Regions from separate parts of the Brevibacillus sp. HB1.1 genome, predicted to be linked through region 1. Evidence: riboswitches for the same ligand, from Rfam matches in the RefSeq annotation. Region 1 holds a riboswitch; each other region holds the start of a gene.
What was found. A riboswitch is a leader RNA that binds a small molecule or an ion and turns the genes downstream of it on or off. The one in region 1 is predicted to bind S-adenosylmethionine.
Positions count from the first base shown of each region.

Region 1 (4,534 bases):
TATGCCAGAGCGAAGCTAGACGCCAAAAGCGGGGCCTTGCTTGGATTCGATGCAGAGAAAATTCCAGGGCAAGAGAAAATCGAGGGAGCGCCTTCCAAGGAGAGAACAGAACAACAGGCGAAGGCATTCATGGAATCATTCCTGGGTAAAAATATGGAGCAGTATCGGTTCGAACCATTAGATACGCAAGAGGGAGCAGATGCCGTTTCGCACGCCGCCGTCCGATTGCAACGTTACGTAAATGATGTACAGGTAGAAGGCGATTCCTATGTGATCGGCATGAACGATGTGGGTCAGATTGGCTACATCAATTCAGGCGATACAACGGGAATCAATCTGGACATCGGGCAGTTTCAAGCCATAGATGAGTTACCTTCGCCGAAAAAAGCCGAGAGTGGGCTTGCAGAAGTCATGCAGTTGACGTATCAAAGAGTTGGAAAGAAGGATGTGGACTACGTCCTTCGCTATGAAGAAAACTTCTCCGGGTATCTTGACGCGCAGACAGGCAAGGAAGTGAAAACCACCTTGTGGGGTGGGGAGTCCTTTAGCGACAGTATCGCCGTCAAGCCAGGGGGCAAGAAGGCAATGGCTGCGTCGGCAAAAGAGGCTGCGGCTGCCATGGAGTTTTTCGGTCAGAAGGTAGAGGGCTATCCGTTTACGGGGAGCAATGTGCCCGCTTATATGATGGGAGACAACGAACGGGAATACGTTGCCAAAAAAGGTCAGCGAATCATGCAGCTGACTACCGTTGATAGTCGGGCGACAGCGTTCAAGATTTCTTATCCTGAGCTGAAAGAAGGTGATACGACACTCACCGTCGCAGAATTGCAGGAGCGTGCGATCTTCTTTTTGGAGCCGTATTTGGATACGAGGGTGAAGTCTGTTCGGATGCAGGAGCAAATTTACGTGATGGGCAGACAGGTTGAACTGAACTTTTTCCGGGAAGTAAACGGCGTTTTGGTGCGTGATCAGTATTATAAGGTCATGCTCGACGGGCAGACAGGAGAAATTATCGGGGCAAGGTTGACATTCCCGCATGAGCAGGATGCCTTCCCAGATGCGTCCAAGGTGATTTCAGCGGAAGAGGCGGCGCAGGTTTATCTTCAACATAAACGGCTCAGTCCCCGCTATCTATTCCCGCTTGAAAACAATAGGATTCAAGAGCAACCGGTCTTGGTCTATTCGGCAGAGATACTGAAGAGCAATGGGGATGTGGATGCCATTACGGGAGAATGGCTGCCATACGAATAAAGAGAGACACCAGGGGGAGACTCCTGGTGTTTTGTTTTGGCATAATGCCCTCCCAGAAATTGCATAGTAAAGCGTGAGGGGAGGGACAAACGTGGAAGGATTCGGAGAAAGCATGCTCGTCATCGGGCGCGTATGTACGATTATTCCTTTATTACTGCTGGTCACCTTGTTCATGGGCAAGCGCTCGAATGGAAAAAGGCACAGTCCCTCTGCAAAACCTGCAAGAAGTTACTGTGCCTTATATGGGAGCATAATGGTGAACTTGGTTCCTACTCGTGGCTTGCTTGATACATTGACCGTTCCGCCAATCGCATGAATGACATGATAGGAATACGTCAAACCAAGACCAGTTCCAGTTGTTTTCGTAGAAAAGTAAATCGTTCCAAGACGGCTGATCTGTCCTGCATCCATGCCGACACCGTTATCCTTGATGACCAACAGTGCTTTGTTTCGCTCGATGAGCAAGTCCAGGGAGACTTTTCCTTCCGAAATATCCGAGCACGCCTCGATGGCATTTTTGATGAAATTCACCAACACTTGCTTGAACTCGTCTGGATTGGCCTTGATCGTCACAGGTCTCTCAAAGTCTTGCAGCGTAAGCTCTACGTTGTGCATATTGGCAAAAGGGAGCATCACTTCGCGGATGGCATGCAGATGCTCGCTAATATTAATGATCTCATGTCGTTCCTTGAGCGGCTTGGAAATCGCAAGGTATTCGGTCAAAATGGCTTCTGTCCGTTGGATCTCGTCGAGACTGATGCGAATGTATTGATCGATTTTCACCAAATTTTCCGGGGATTCCTGTATTAATTTCAAAAAGCCTTTGACAGCTGTCAGCGGATTGCGAACCTCGTGTGCGAGCGATGCAGCAACATGGCTCATCGTCTGGATTTTTTCGTTTTGCGCGTGGCGAATAAACAGCTCCTTATCCGAAACACATTTGCTGAAAAGCGACATTAACAACCAGAGGCCGAAAAAGTTCTGAATAGGAATCACTATGGTGTAGTAAACGAGGTGTTGAGTTACATACGTGGGAAAAAAGTAATAAGTAGTCCCTAAAGCAACCGTAGAAAAAATCGCACTCGTCATAAAAAGATACAGTGTTTTCCGATAACTGGATTTGTAGTGTCGATACAAAAAGAGTGACAAGACAAAATTGACTGTAAGGATCAGCAGCGCAACCCATGTTCCTTCTCCACCTAGGTAGTACCGATAAACCAAGGCTTCAATCAGAAGGAGCAAGGCAATCTCGATTCCGCCATAAACCAGTCCGAAAAGAATGATGACATGTCGGATATCAAAGAACATGCCATTGGTGACGCTCGGGGCGAAGGTCATCGCGAGAAACATGCAGGCTGAGCTGGTGAAGACAATAAAGGAACGGCTGTAGTTCCTCATTTTGTCACGGTAATAGATGTTGAAAAACACAAACGGGATAATGGCGAAAAACCATTGAAGAATAACTTCTTTTAATAGACTCATGTAGCATCCCCATCGCAAATATTTGCTAGGCTTGTATCAATCTACGATAATTCGACAAGACACAACAAAATCCCTCTCGTTGTTACAGAACAAAATGGAATATTTATCAAGAAAATTCTTTCGGTAAACCTAGTTGACAGATAGGTAATTGCCAGATTATATTCTGTATATACTTATACAAACGTTCCGAAAATAGAAACTACTCTTATCAAGAGATGGCTGAGGGAATGGCCCTATGAAGCCCGGCAACCTAGCACGAGAGATTGTGTTCTTTCGAGCCAAGGTGCTAACTCCAACAGGTAGAATACCTGACAGATAAGAGGCGAGAATCTTGTCGATTTTTGTCCTCTTTCTCTGTGAAAGAGGATTTTTTGCTTTTATCATTTGTTTTCAAAGAGAAAAAGGGGGAACATTTGCGATGAAAAAGAAACTGGGATTACTGACTTCACTTATTGTGGCTGCGTCCGTTCTCGTTACGGCATGCGGCGGAGGAACAAGCACCGGAACCGGTAGCACGAACCAGTCAGGTGGGGAGAACGCGAAGAGAATCGCATTAATCATGCGTCAAAACGTAGGAACGTTCTCCGCACAATACATCAATGGCGTGAAGACAGAGGTGGAGAAAAACGGCGGTGAGTTGACCGTATTCAACGCGGATACCGATCTGGCAAAAATGGCGTCCAACCTCGATGCGGCTGTGAACCAAAAGTTTGATGGCATTCTGATCGACCATGGTACGGCAGAAGCGTTGCAGCAGGGTACGCAAAAGGCCGTGGATAAAAAAATTCCGGTTGTCCTGTTTGATACAGACATCAACATTCCGGGTGTGCCAGTTGTGGCGCAGGATGACAACAAGTTGGCAGAGCTGAGCCTGGAGAAGCTGGCTGCAGATACAAATGGCAAAGGCAGCATCGTAAAAATTTGGGTAGCTGGCTTTGCGCCTATGGAAAAACGCCAAGTGACGTATGAAGCTTTCCAGAAGAAATACCCGGACATCAAAGAGATTGCTGCATTCGGTTCTGCTACCAATAATACGGCACTCGATACACAAACGCAGATGGAAGCGATCTTGAAAAAGTATCCCAATAAAGGCGACATCACAGCAGTATGGGCGGCATGGGATGAATTTGCCAAAGGGGCGACACGTGCCATCCAGCAAGCAGGCCGTACGGAAATCAAAGTATACTCCATCGATTTGAGCGATGAGGATCTGCAAATGATCCAGGCGGAAAACTCTCCGTGGACAGCGACGGCAGCGGTAGACCCATCCAATATCGGGCGCATCCATGCCCAAACCGTGTTCCAAAAAATCAAAGGCGAGCAAGTGCCAGACAACGTGAAGCTGAATCCAGTGCTGGTGAAACAGGAAGACCTGCCGAAGGATAAGAAAGTAACGATGGGCGACCTGTCCCAATACGTACAAGATTGGGGCAAGTAAGAACCAAATTGACTTTTCCCGTTGATCTGTATCCGTCAACGGGATTTTTCCTTATAGAGGTTGGAACACGCAGGTAAACAGGAGGTGTGAAAAATGTCCACATTGCAGATGAAAGGGATGGCGAAGCAGTTTTCTGGGGTTCCTGCCCTGCGATCCGTCGATTTTGAGGTGCGCGCTGGAGAGGTTCATGCACTTCTCGGTGCTAATGGTGCGGGAAAGAGTACCCTGATGAAAATTCTCACGGGAGCGTATCAGGCAGATGGAGGTACGATCACCATCGATGGACAGGCGGTGTCGATTCAATCTCCGCAGGACGCCAAAGCACAGGGCATTCAATGTGTATATCAGGAAGTGGACACCGCC
Region 1 covers NZ_JABMIV010000011.1:201,299-205,832, forward strand. The annotation lists gene HPY27_RS24470 (hypothetical protein) at 1-1,251, shown strand, start outside; gene HPY27_RS24475 (ATP-binding protein) at 1,480-2,733, opposite strand; SAM riboswitch class I at 2,936-3,055, shown strand; gene HPY27_RS24480 (sugar ABC transporter substrate-binding protein) at 3,152-4,171, shown strand; gene HPY27_RS24485 (sugar ABC transporter ATP-binding protein) at 4,265-4,534, shown strand, end outside.

Region 2 (4,534 bases), on a different contig from region 1:
TAGAGGATGATTGGACGAAAGCCTTTTCCAATGCCACTGTTGAAATCAAGCCTGACGTATCGATTAAGGGAAATGGCGTCATAAAGTGAAGGGTGAAAGACAAAACCCCCTGGCAATCAGTAAATGCCAAGGGGTTCGTTATTAATAGATTGCTTCCCAGCCTGCAGGAGTGACGAATAGGCGAATCGCTTTGATTTTGCGGTCGTCCATCAGGGTGAAGTAGTGGCGGTAGTTCGGCGGTACGGAGATCAGATCGCCTGGCTCCAGCTCGACGTCGAAGTAGCGATCATCTTTGCCTTTGATGGCGAAAATACCGTGACCATCGACGCAGAAGCGGCACTCATCGTCTGTGTGGTGATGCTCGCCCTTGAATTTCACCAACAGCTCGTCGAGGTTAGGCGTTTTGTCAGAGAGGACGATGATGTCCGCTGTCAAGTAACCGCGACGTTGGCTGATCGCATCGATTTCTGACTTGAAGGTGTCGAGAATCTCTTGTTTTTCCTCGTCTGTCGGGCTGTAGTTATCACGGTGCTTTGGATCAAGGCGATCCACGCCCCATTTTTCGTAAATGATCTCTTGGGTGTCCAGGAAGGAGACAACTTCCTCGGGTGCTGAGATGTACTCATTGTTGTCGTGAAAACGAATTTGTGCCATCGTTTATTCCTCCTTAATTGGTGGTTGTAGTGGACACGACTGCTTGGCGTAATTGCAGCCAGCGGGCGTGATACTCGAATAGGAATTCAAAAGCTTCCAGGTGGCGCTTGGCCTCGAAGTCATTGCCGCCCCACGTGTAGATACCGTGGTTACGGATGAGTACACCGGGAACTTCTGGTGTGATCACTTTTTCAATTTCGTTAGCCAAGGTCGGAATATCGGCAAAGTTCTCAACAATCGGAACAGTAATACGCGCGTTTTCTTCCCAGATTCCGAGTCCTTTGATCAGCTCTTGTCCTTGAATGGAGAAAGCGCGTTGTCCAAAGTACAGCTCGGAAATGAGATTATTCCATACGGTATGGACGTGGAAGCAAGCCCCAGCCTTCGGGAACGTTTTGTAGACGACGGCGTGGATGAGCGTTTCCGCGGATGGCTTGAGAGCAGTTTCATCCACCGGACGCGAGTCTTGATCTACGACCAGATAATCTTCGGGAGACAGCTTGGTTTTGTCTTTGCCGCTTGCCGTTACGGCAAATTGCAAGGGATCGTTTTGTATTTTAATAGAGAGATTGCCGCTGGTGCCGGGAAACCAGTCCCGGCGGGCAAATGTCAGCTTGGCGTCATCCAGACGGCGAAAGGCATCCAGACGTTGTTCGAGTGTTGCAGTCATGAATTAGACGACCTCCTGTTGGACTTGCTGTAAAATGCGAATCACATCGTGGAATGTGGCGAACTTGCTATGCGACAATTGCAGCTCTTCCGCCTTGTCAGCGAGGAAGTGACGGGCAATCACATAGTCAGCGATTTTGGCTCCAGCCAAATCAGTGATGGAGTCGCCAATGACGATGCGGAAATGGGTTGCTGGATCGTAGCGGCGGATGATGGTCGTCTTGCACATGCCGCAGCCGTTCGTGCAATGCTCATCGCAAGCGTTGGGCCACGTAATGGTGATGCGCTCTCCGCTGAAATCACTGCCATTGCAGTAGATCGGTACATCGGTAAGATCGAAGGGTGCCAGGATAGGCTCCAGGAAAAAGTCGATGCCGCCACTCGTGATCAACAGCTCAATGCCTTCTTCGCGGCAATAGCTCACGAATTCAGCAAATCCCGGGCGAATCGTCGCTTCTTGGACAATGAAATCGATAATGTCCTGGCGCAAGGAGGAGGGCAAGAGTTGAAACAGCTTGCCTACCCCTTCTTGAACGCTTATTTTTTGCGAAAGGATTTGCTCCGTCAAGGCTTCCCACTCAGGGGGAGCAAACTTGCGGACAATCGCTACAATGTTGTCTTTTTCGGTAATCGTTCCGTCGAAATCGCAGAACAGGACGAGCTTCTTGCTCATCGTGCACCACCCCACTTTTCCAAGGCGATCGCCAGTTCTTGCGATTCTGCGGCAGCCTCTTCCAGTGTTCGGCCTGCGGTGACAGCCTCAATCGCGGCGACGAATGCTTTCGCTCCTGCGGTTGCTCCACCGGGATGACCGTGGATTCCACCACCTGCATTGACAATTTGATCCAGACCGAAGTCTTGATAAAGCTGTGGAACCAGCCCAGGATGAATGCCGGCAGATGGAACCGGGAAGGAACGGCGTACACGATTCAGTGGGTCGGTCAAATGCTTGGCGAGCTGTAACGCTTCTGTCTTGTCCAAGGCGACGTTGCCATATGGAGATGGGAAGAGTACCAAATCTGCACCAGCTACGCGCATCAACGTTCCGAGCAGAAGCGGGGTGGCGATACCGTAGTCAGGTGATGGATAGTAAGCGCCTGCCAATGCTGGATGCGCCATGATCGGTACGTGTACATCGGGATCGGCTGCCAAACGGTGCAGGGCATCGAATCCAAAGGCCAGCACATTGAACAAGAGGCAGTCAGCACCTGCATCTACCGCACGTTTCGCTTTTTCGTTCAGCTCATGCACTGGTCCAGTCAGGTTGGCTGCATAAAGGACGGGCTTGCCTGTTTCGGCTTCTGTCTCCTGGGCGATTTGCTTGAACGCTTTGATCCGTTCGATAAAAGGAGCGCGGTCATCTGCAAAGAAGATTTCGTCATCTTTCACGAGATCGACTCCGCCCAAGGCTTGTGCCCGGAATTGCGTCTTCAGGTCATCGAAAGGAAGGCCCAGGCACGATTTGAAAATGCTCATCAAGAGCGGACGGTTATGTGCCCCTAAACGTTCGCGCAGACCATCAATGCCGAACTTCGGTCCAGGAAAAGCCTGAAGGAATGAGTCAGGGAAAACGATGTCGACGAGCTTAATTTTGCCATCCATCGACAGTTTGCCGAATATTCCGGTCAACAAGGATGGAATGTCTGCTGTAAAATTGCGGGTCGGATAGCTGACGGTAATCAAACCGCGTGTTTCTCCGTTTTCCAGTGTCGCAAGCGGTGTTGCACTCACGGCTTCACCAAGATACGGCGCTAGCTCAGCTTGCTTGGCAAGCGGCAGATCCGTCCAGGAACCGACTGTCATGCCGACAGCAATGGCTTGCGCTTTCTTGTTCAAGTCTTTTGCTTGTGTGAGATAGGTGACGAGGATACGTTGTTCACTCATGGTACGTCTCATCCTCCTTGAATGATTAAAAAAAGCCTCCCCATTGAGCGGGGAGGCGGTTGTCGACTATGAAAGCGTCTCGTCTCCTCTCATCTCTCGGGTCAGTAGCCGAAACAAGCCAAAGAGGCTCTATCTCGACTCTTATCCGTTGGAATTAGCACCGTTTCGCTATCCAAGGTACGCATCATCCGCGTACGATTCATGGTATAGCGCCGGTTGCCGGGCATCATAGGGCCAGTCCCTCAGCCAGCTCGCGATAAGAGTTATTCGTTTCCCCCATGATATGACGTTCATTGTCAGGAGTCAATCCTTGTTTTTGCAGAGAATGTGCAGCAGGTTAGAAGAAAAATGAGACGAAGGTGAAACTATTTGGCACTTCCTTCGTGGTAAGGGATGAAGGGGTGTGAACGGCTTGGGAAAGTAGGTCTGGAGGATGTGTACCGGCTGCATGTAAACGATATGTACCGCTATCTTTTCCGGCTGACACGAGATGAGAGGCTGGCAGAGGATCTGACACAGGAAACCTTTTGTCGCGCCTACTCTTCCTTGGACGACTACCGTGGGGAAAAAGTACGGTCTTGGCTGTTCAAAACGGAGTGCGAATCTACGGAGCCGTCCTCACCGGACCTACCAAAGAACTGCTGAAGCTCAAGGCCGAAAAGTCAATAACAGCAGCGTTTCTAGGCAAGATAGACTGGTGAAATTGGGAGCGACCTGCGGCATCGGGAACACAATACAGCTACTGATAGCAAGGTGCGAATTTTTGCACAAAAGGGTGTTGACATCGTGGAAGCGTTGGTTGTATGATTCAAACTAAATCAAAAACCGAATACGATTTGGATACCTTATCCAGAGAAGGTGGAGGGACTGGCCCGATGATACCCGGCAACCGACATGACGCCATTCAGACGCAAGGAAGCGACTGATTGACAGGCGACATGCACGGTGCTAATTCCTGCAGAAACAAAAGTAGTCTGGAAGATAAGGGGGACATCAACACGGTTCTTACACGTGACGACAGCGACCTCTTTTCTTCGGGAAAAGAGGTCTTTTTATTGCTCCAGGTACTCAAACAAAACAAGTAGAGATAGAGGGAAAATACGTAGAGGGGAGTTTTGGAATCATGGCATATCGCGCATTGACTGAACAGGAAGCAGTGGAGTACGTAAAAGGAATACCGGGTCTTTTTAGCGAAGGAGCAGAGCTGACCAGCCATGAAATCGGGGATGGCAATCTCAATCTGGTTTTTGACATTCAGGAGCTGGCAACCGGTAAGAGCGTCATTGTCAAACAAGCACTGCCTTTTGCCCGCGTCGTGGGAGAATCT
Region 2 covers NZ_JABMIV010000006.1:316,049-320,582, reverse strand. The annotation lists gene HPY27_RS18075 (Ger(x)C family spore germination protein) at 1-89, shown strand, start outside; gene HPY27_RS18070 (1,2-dihydroxy-3-keto-5-methylthiopentene dioxygenase) at 142-654, opposite strand; gene HPY27_RS18065 (methylthioribulose 1-phosphate dehydratase) at 668-1,324, opposite strand; gene HPY27_RS18060 (2-hydroxy-3-keto-5-methylthiopentenyl-1-phosphate phosphatase) at 1,328-1,996, opposite strand; gene HPY27_RS18055 (2,3-diketo-5-methylthiopentyl-1-phosphate enolase) at 1,993-3,207, opposite strand; SAM riboswitch class I at 3,294-3,470, opposite strand; gene HPY27_RS18050 (sigma factor) at 3,601-3,852, shown strand; gene HPY27_RS30620 (anti sigma factor C-terminal domain-containing protein) at 3,804-3,908, shown strand; SAM riboswitch class I at 4,050-4,195, shown strand; gene mtnK (S-methyl-5-thioribose kinase) at 4,331-4,534, shown strand, end outside.
Region 2: it holds a riboswitch for S-adenosylmethionine, as region 1 does, so the genes downstream of both, HPY27_RS18055 (2,3-diketo-5-methylthiopentyl-1-phosphate enolase) here and HPY27_RS24480 (sugar ABC transporter substrate-binding protein) in region 1, are expected to answer to the same signal.

Region 3 (4,534 bases), on a different contig from region 1:
TTTTTCTTAGCCCGTATTAACTCCTTGCGCAATAAATCGGCAGCTTGCTGCTTAATGTCAACCCATGTGCCCCATTGCTCGTTGCGAAACAAAGAGACAGGCATTTGCCGAACATAGCAATAAGAGCAGGCGAAAGAACAGCCCGTATACGGATTGAGCGAGTGGGTGTAATCCGCAAGAAATCCGCTTCCTTTATTGAGGAGGGTTTTCGGCATTTTATAGGAAAGGATGCTCTTCATATTGTGCGTTCCTCACTTTGCATCATGAAAAATAATTCCGAGGCTGTAGCGCTTTCCTGAGGTAATCGTGCTGACACCGTGGCGCAGCGTGTTTTTATAGAAGCCTCGCGTTCCCTGCACAGGACGATAGGATGTCGGGAAAATCAGTCCAGCGCCTTGGTCCAAGGTTATCACATGTCCCCGGCTCTGCGCGCGCGGCCGTTGCTCCATCAGCAGAAATTCTCCGCCAGTGTAGTCCTTCTCCTTCTGATTCAAGGCAAACACGACTTGAAACGGGAAGAACACCTCGCCGTACATATCCTGATGTAAACAATTGTAGCTACCCGTTTCGTATTTCAAAATCAATGGAGTAGAGCGCAGCTGCCCCTGGTCGTGACATTGCGCCAAAAAATCAGGGAGGGTAGCAGGATAAATAGCTTCACGTCCAAGCATTTCGAGCCACCGATTCGCAGTCTGCGCAAGCATCGGATAAAAGCCTTCGCGAAGCTCCTGCAAAAGTGAGGGAAGGGGAGCCTGATAATAACGATACTCCCCTTCACCGAAACGGTACCGTGCCATCTGGATCGTATTGCGAAAAAGATCATCCTGTCCATACGAAGCGATTAATTCTTCGCACGCATTCGAGCCTATTAAGGAAGGAAAAGCTGCATACCCTTGTTCGTCCAACTTCTGTTGCAGGGAATGCCAGTCAAGTGCAGCGATCCTTTCTGTCAGTGAACTAGCCATGCTTCACACCCCGATTCGACTTTTGCTCCAGATCAAGCAGAGTTGTCTTCATGGGCAGTCCTCCACGATAGCCAGTCAGTGAACCGTTTTTACCGACAACGCGGTGGCAGGGGACTGTAATGAGAACCGGATTGGCACCGATTGCTGCACCGACTGCACGAACAGCAGCAGGCTTTTCAATGATGTTTGCAATGTCGGTGTACGATGCCGTTTGACCGTATGGGATTTGACGGAGTGCTTCCCAGACAGCGAGCTGAAAAGGCGTTCCAGAGAGGTCGCAATTCATGGAAAAATGCTCGCGCGTTCCTTGCATATATTCCATCAGTTCTGTTGCAAAAGGCTTTAGCCATGGATCGTCTTGCACCAGTGCACTTTGTGGGCGATGCTTTTCAACCCACGCTTCCAATTCAGCAAAAGGCTGGTTGACTGAGCCGACATAACAAAGTCCGGCAGCCGTTGCAGCCAAATAAATAGTCCAATCACCATGCACAAGCATTGACCAACGTACCGTCTGATCCTTCATCGTTTCCATTTCCATACGCCTCCTTTGAGCTGTGTACGCACAGTATACCTCCAGCACCTGTTCTTCGTACGTTTTTGGGAGTGGATGAGCAAGATAACGAAACGATGTCCTCTACATTCCCATTGCTTTTATCCAGCGGCGGGAGTAAGGTAGGAGAAGATAGAGGAGGAAAGATACTCGTATGACTGATCAATTAACACATTTTAATGAACAAAATCGAGCGCGGATGGTGGACGTGTCTGAGAAGGACGTCACAAAACGGGTGGCTGTAGCCGAGAGCCAAATCAGCATGAAACCCGAAACACTCGCCCGAATCCGTGAAGGTCGAATCGAAAAGGGCGATGTACTCGCAGTTGCGCAGGTAGCAGGTGTCATGGCTGCCAAAAAGACGTGGGAAATCATCCCGATGTGTCATCCGCTGCCATTGACTGGCATCGACATACAATTTGCTTTTGTAGATGAAACGACGCTTGCGATTACAGGAACCGTGAAGACGACAGGGAAAACAGGCGTCGAGATGGAGGCGTTGACCGCTGTCAGTGTAACGGCTTTGACGGTGTATGACATGTGCAAAGCCATGGATAAAGAAATGATAATCGGTCCGACCAGTCTGCAATCCAAAACAGGCGGAAAAAGCGGCGATTTCCATCGGGGTGAGAAGTAAGCCATGAGGCAAAAGTGGGAATCCTATCCGAGCAGCATTCGTTTATTGGCGATTGCTGCCGTCATTTTTTCTACCGGAATGGCGTGTATTTGGCCGCTGGTCACGATCTATATTCACAACCATCTCGGAAAGCCGCTGACTGTAGCCGGCTTCTTGTTGCTTTTAAATCAAGGCGCATTCCTGATCGGGAGTATTGTCGGCGGGATGATGTTTGACCGCTGGGGTAAAATGCGCACCATTGTTGTAGGCTCCATCGGTGGAATGATCATTTCGGTCTGTTTAGGTGTTACACAAGATTTTACCGTATATGTCCTACTGTTATTATTGAATGGTCTGTTTTATGGATCCCTTTCTCCCGTTATGAATGCGCTGGCAGTGGTTTTATGGCCGGAGGGAGGCCGTAAAGGAATCAATCTGATTTACGTCGCCCTCAATGTGGGTGTAGCTGCCGGCTCTGCTTTAGGCGGCTTCTTGGCAAGCGTTTCGTTTGCTTGGACGTTTTTCGGAAATGCGATCACACAAGTAATTGTGCTGACGATGTTTATGCTCATTTTGCCGCGTCAGTTAAAACTGGCAGAGCAAAAACGTCAATTGCAGACGACTGCTCCCGAACAAGCAGAGGGAGAACTTCTACGAGAACCACAGCAAGAGACCAAGGTCGTATGGGGAGCATTGCTACTCTTATGCGGAGGGTTGCTCATTAGCTGGATTGTCTATGTACAATGGACAACGGTGCTGTCGACCTACATGCAATCCCTGGGCATTTCACTCCGTCAATACAGTCTGTTGTGGACGCTGAACGGCGGTTTGATCCTGTTTGGTCAGCCATTGATTGCGTGGGTCATACGACGCTTTGCCCGTACGCTAAAAGCACAAATGCTCTTGGGCGCTTATATTTTTGCCATGTCGATGTTGATTTTGTCTCAATCAACGGTTTATGCAGGCTTTGTTGCAGGCATGTTCATCATGACGCTGGGAGAAATGCTCGTATGGCCAGCGGTGCCGGCAGTAGCGGCACAGTTTACGCCAGAGGGACGAGAAGGCTTCATTCAAGGTCTGATTGCAGGGACTGGATCTGCTGGGAGGATGCTCGGACCACTTCTTGGCGCCTTCATTTTCCAATCGATTCATGCGCAGGGACTATTGTTCGTGATGGCGGGCTTGTGTCTGTTGTCTGTCGCATTCTTTGCCTTCCACACATCTTTTCAAAAAAGAAGGCATCAGGTACCCTTACAGAATCAAGCATCTTGACACGGTTTACGTGCTCAAGTAGTATGATATAGACGAAAAAACAGTATATTCCGTGTGTTTGACTTATTCAGAGAGGTGGAGGGACTGGCCCTATGAAGCCCGGCAGCGGATCTGTTCTATGCGATGGACAGATGCTGTGCCAATTCCAGCAGGATTTTTTCCTGACAGATAAGGACGTGACCAAGCTGATCTCCCCCTTTTTCTGTATGGAAAAAGGGGGTTTTACTGTATTGGGCCCAAGAAAGGAATGGAAGAAAGATGCGCATTCAACCCTCCGACATGATTGATCGACTCCCTACCCAGTTTTTTGCGACCCTGGTGGCAAAAGTAAACAAGGTCATTGCGCAAGGCCATGACGTCATAAACCTAGGGCAGGGCAATCCTGATTTGCCGACACCGCCACACATTATTGAAGAATTACAGGCGCAAGCGGCACAACCACTCCATCACAAATATCCGCCTTTTCAGGGACGCGTGGAACTGAAGCAGGCAGTGGCTCATTGGTATAAGCAAGAATTTGATGTGGACCTCGATTCGGAGGAAGAAGTCGCGATATTGTTCGGCAGCAAAACCGGACTCGTAGAGATTTGCCAAGTCCTTATGAATGCAGGCGATGTTGCACTGGTTCCAGACCCAGGCTATCCGGATTATTGGTCGGGTGTTGCTGTCGTAGACGGACGGATGGTCATGATGCCGTTGAAGGCGGAAAATGACTTCTTGCCTGACTACAGCCAGCTCTCCCAAACTGATTTGGATCGAGCGAAACTGATGTTTCTCAACTATCCGAACAATCCGACAGCAGTCAACGCACCCCTGGAGTTTTATGAGGAGACCATTCGTTTTGCCCGAAAACATGAAATCGTCGTCTGCCACGACTTCGCCTACGGGGCGATCAGCTATGACGGGAAAAAGCCGGTCAGCTTCATGCAGGTTCCGGGTGCAAAAGAAGTGGGTGTAGAATTTTATACCTTGTCTAAAACGTATAACATGGCAGGCTGGCGTGTTGGTGCTATGGTAGGAAATCGCGAGCTGGTTCGTCTGATTAATCTCATTCAGGACCATTACTTCGTCAGTCTGTTCGGAGCGGTACAGATGGCGGCAGCGAAGGCGATGACAGAGTCACAGCAGTGC
Region 3 covers NZ_JABMIV010000009.1:70,967-75,500, reverse strand. The annotation lists gene HPY27_RS21580 (SPL family radical SAM protein) at 1-239, opposite strand, end outside; gene HPY27_RS21575 (2OG-Fe(II) oxygenase) at 252-965, opposite strand; gene HPY27_RS21570 (methylated-DNA--[protein]-cysteine S-methyltransferase) at 958-1,497, opposite strand; gene moaC (cyclic pyranopterin monophosphate synthase MoaC) at 1,670-2,152, shown strand; gene HPY27_RS21560 (MFS transporter) at 2,156-3,403, shown strand; SAM riboswitch class I at 3,464-3,578, shown strand; gene HPY27_RS21555 (pyridoxal phosphate-dependent aminotransferase) at 3,662-4,534, shown strand, end outside.
Region 3: it holds a riboswitch for S-adenosylmethionine, as region 1 does, so the genes downstream of both, HPY27_RS21555 (pyridoxal phosphate-dependent aminotransferase) here and HPY27_RS24480 (sugar ABC transporter substrate-binding protein) in region 1, are expected to answer to the same signal.

Region 4 (4,534 bases), on a different contig from region 1:
AAACAATTGCAAAAGCAACAGATACAGCTTGAACTGATTCAATTGGAACAAGAGCTCAACACCATCATCCATAGCACAAGGAAAAATGGCTAACAAAAAATGACTTCACCAAACTGCTTTTGGGAGAAGTCATTTTTTACTTGCTACAATGGCTGCAAATTATCGTTCATTTTCTTCAGTACGCGGTTAAAGATAGCGAGTTCTGCTTCGTCAAGGCCGCGGAGTGCCAGTTCCTCTTGCTCTTTGGCAGCTTCCAGCCATTCCGGGAACCGTTCGACTGCTTGCGGAGACAAGGACACATAGCGCTCACGCTTGTCATCACCCTCTGAGCGAATAATCCAGCCCATCTCTTCCAATCGGGTGAGTGTCCGGGTAATCGTTGGCGCTTCCACATTCAGGTAGTTACTCAATTGAACCTGGGTGAGCGATTCACGGTAATGCAAGCAAAGGATAATCCCCCATTGCGAACTGTATAATCCCATGGGAGACATAGTCCCATTTAACGATTTACTGAATATTCTTGCGGTTTGGCTAATTCGATGACCATAATATTGCATGAATATATACCTCCAGGAAAGCTGGTTCGATATATCGTACACTTTATTGCTTAAGTAAATATGTACAATAACATACTAGCAGTTTCGTACATATAAGTAAACGTTTATTCGATGGCGAAATAATGGATTTTCTGACACAAATAGAATCAGGCGAGTGTCATGGAAGAAGACACTCACCTGGCTGAAAAATATGGTGATACATTAATCTGCGGACAAGATACTCAACGGTCCTTTTTCATTGATGAGCGGCTCCAGTTCATAAACCGAAATGGGGAACATGGGGAAACCGACGTAGTAAGGCGTAATTTCGTACAACTGGAAGTAGATGACCAGTGCTTTGTCGGCTAGGTAATAATCTTGATCGGGCTTAATCGAAGTAAAGCCATTGAGTGTGGGGATGCTTCTTTCTTTGATTTGACGCTTGATGTTTTCAGAAATCACCTTGACGTAATCGCTTCCTGGCTTGAATAATTCACGCAGCGTATACAGCTTGCCTGTTTGGATATCTGCGGTGATTGACCCGAGAAAGGTCATGCCGTGAGCCATTTGCGGTGTGTAGGCGTAGTTGCTCAACACGACACTGAAAATGCCGCGTTCGTTTGTCTTGATTTCGTAGCTTCCTTGCATTTCTGTATTTCCCGGTACCTGGACCCGTTGCTGCTCGTGAATTAAGCCTTGAACCGTTTGATAAATCGCCCGGTTGATATCTTTTTCCGCTTGCTGGTTGGCTAGGCCTGCCAATTGCGGGTAGTAAATGGTGGTGTTCGGACGGCTAATTGTCCGTGTCAGCACGGTAGCTGGCAATTGATTGAGTTCCACTTTTCTCCGTTTGCCTCCTGTACGTGTGAGTTGTGTAATAGCCTATTCGAAATTGTTTTTGGCTGTTCTCACTTTTTTCACAAATTTGGCAAAGGTTTGGCTATATAATGGGGAAAGAATCCGATACATAAGTAAAAAGGAAAAGGGGGGCAATTATGATTCAATTGATTCGCAATACCTTGACTGACAAAGAAGGCTTTATGATTTTCATCCTATGGAATCATTTGTGGATGGCGGGACTCATTGCCTACCAAGTGGATGTGAACTTCTGGAAAGTGACGTCCTTGGGATTGCTGGTCACTTTAATTGTTTCGCCGTATTATTTCATTCGCAGAGATAGTCATGTCATTCGTTATCTGGTAGCAATCGGACTTATGTTTTATGCTATTTCCTTCGATCACTTTACCGATTACCAGGAGGTTACCTTCCTCGCCTTTATCGTCATGGGCTTTTTGGCAGCCTATTTGGACTGGAAGCTGGTAGTTACAGCGGGAATTGCCCAAATCATCGTTACGATTGTTGGATTTTATACGGGAACCTACGAGATTTTCGAAGGTGATTTTTCGGAGCTCAATTTGCTTATGCGTATTGTCACGATTCTCATGATGATGGGAGCCGTCACGTATCTATGTCTCGCCGGACAAGCCTCCTTGCGAAAAGCTGATGACGCAAGGCAGGAAGCGGAAGAGAAGGAGCGCCGTCTGGGAGAAATGCTTTTGAACATCCAGCAAATGACGGAACAGCTGGATCGTACAAGCGATCATGTGCATGAGCATGCGGAAGGTACGAAGCGCAATACAGATGAAATGATGGTGGCCTTTAAGGAAGTCGCTACAGGTATGGAATCGCAGGCGAATTCTACGGTGAAAATCGAAGAAGAGGTTCAATCCATCGACCAGGAAATCGAGGCAGTCACAACACAGACCAACGCAATGAAAACGGAATCGCAACAAAACAACCGTCGTCTGATAGAAAGCGTTCAGATGATGAACGAGCTGTCCTCGCAGATGGAGCAAATCGTGCAGGCAGTCAATGTAGCAGCCTCCACGATTCACCAGCTCAATCGGCAGGCGAACCGTGTAGAGGAAATTGTTGGCGCTATTAATCAGATCGCGACACAAACGAATCTCTTGGCGCTGAATGCGGCGATTGAATCGGCGCGTGCAGGCGAACATGGACGGGGATTTGCTGTTGTAGCGGACGAGGTACGCAAGCTGGCAGAACAAAGCGCGACAGCTACGCAGGAAATTACCGACATTCTGAAATCACTCCACCAGGAAAGTGAGAATGCGGTGCAGCATATGAGCAATGGGGAAACGTCTGTTGCAAAAGGCCAAGAACTGGCCGTGAAAACAGTGGCCTCCATCGAAGCAGTGCGTGCCGGGATGATGGCCTTCCTGCAAGCAGCTGATCAAGTAAGCTCCAGCATGGACCGGGTAAAAGTGCGTTCCGGAGAAGTTGCCATCGAGATGTCGACCATTACAGCCGTAACCGAGGAATCGGTAGCCAACTTAGAAGAGCTGTTTGCGACAGCAGAAAACCAGCATCAAAAAGTACGTGAGATTACGGAAGAGCTGGGCGAGCTGAATACGTTGTCTCATCGTCTCCAGCAAACCTTTCACGTGAAATAGGTTGTTTCTCGATGCTGAAAAGACGACTTTTTAAACTTTTATTCACTTTTAGAAGTGTTTGGAATTGAGAAAAAAGAATTGCATTTTCGAACCGTTCTGCTAGAATGAATTCCATTGTAACTAAATATATTCAGCTACCTTATCAAGAGCGGCGGAGGGACTGGCCCGATGATGCCCGGCAACCACTGATCATGTCTATGCATGAACAGAAAGGTGCCAATTCCTGCAAAACCTGTACCATGGTTTTGACAGATGAGGAAGAGAACGGCTACGTACGCAAACTCTTCCTCCGGGAAGAGTTTTTTTTGTTGTATTTGTAAAAGGGGAGGGGTAAATAAACGAACGATAAATTAATTTTATAAGAGAATATTCGTAAATAGTATTGAAAAAATGGGTAAAAAGCCGTACATTACCTAATAGGATAAAGAAAAACGTAAAGTTCGGATAGGGAGAGATACATCATGAAGAAGTTATTGCTGGCTTTAACGACATTCGCAGTATTGGCAACAGGGTGCTCGACTGGCACAAGCGTACCGGCAGATCAGCCAGGAGGACAAGCAGCAGGACAAGAGGGCGCGGACAAAAAGCGAATTGCCTTGATTTTGCCCGAGAAAATTGGTGTGAACCCGTTCTTTCAACAAATGGATGAGGGTGCAAAGAAAGCCGCACAAGAGCTGGGCGCAGAAGTGAAAACGATTGAATCTACGGACCATGGAGCGATTGAAGAGAATCTGCGCGTGGCTGTTGCAGAAAATTATGATTTGATCATCACTTCTTCCTTTACATCAGAGGATGCATTGAAAAAAGTAGCAACCGAAAATCCTGACCGTAATTTTGCGATTATTGATACCGTAGTGGATTTGCCAAACGTTCGCAGTGTTACCTTCCGCGAGCAGGAAGCGGCTTACCTGGTGGGAGCAGCAGCAGGTCTGGCAACGAAAACGAACAAAGTAGGTATGGTTGTCGCTCTCGATATTCCACAGTTGAAAAAATGGACAGTCGGCTTCGAAGAGGGCTTGAAAGCGACGAATCCAAAGGCAGAACTGATGGTCAACTATGTAGGAAGCTTCACTGACCCGGCAAAAGCGAAGGAATTGGCTTTGCTCCAAGCTTCCAAAGGCGCTGACTTCATTAACGGTGCAGCAGCTGTAGGCGACCTCGGCGTTTTCGAAGCGGCGAAGGAAAAAGGCTTCTTCACAGCAGGTCAGGACGTTGACCGTACGACGATCGATCCAGAGCATATCGTTCTGTCCCAATTGAAAGGGACCGACGCGGCAGCTTATGAAACCGTGAAGAACTTTGTAGAAGGAACGTTCAAACCAGGTGTTGTTGCGTACGGCTTGAAAGAAAAAGGTGTTGGCGTAACCTATGTCACGCACGAAAGCAAAACGCCTCTGAACGCTTTTATTGGACAAGAAGTCGTGGATAAAGTGAAAGCGATCAGTGATGAGATAGTAGCAGGCACCCGCCAAGTACCAGACAAGTTCTAATAAGGTAGTTCGGTGCTGAAAAGCTAACTTTTTGAAC
Region 4 covers NZ_JABMIV010000004.1:295,976-300,509, reverse strand. The annotation lists gene HPY27_RS13930 (hypothetical protein) at 1-93, shown strand, start outside; gene HPY27_RS13925 (MarR family winged helix-turn-helix transcriptional regulator) at 144-557, opposite strand; gene HPY27_RS13920 (DUF3298 and DUF4163 domain-containing protein) at 759-1,376, opposite strand; gene HPY27_RS13915 (methyl-accepting chemotaxis protein) at 1,532-3,007, shown strand; SAM riboswitch class I at 3,144-3,266, shown strand; gene HPY27_RS13910 (BMP family lipoprotein) at 3,469-4,497, shown strand.
Region 4: it holds a riboswitch for S-adenosylmethionine, as region 1 does, so the genes downstream of both, HPY27_RS13910 (BMP family lipoprotein) here and HPY27_RS24480 (sugar ABC transporter substrate-binding protein) in region 1, are expected to answer to the same signal.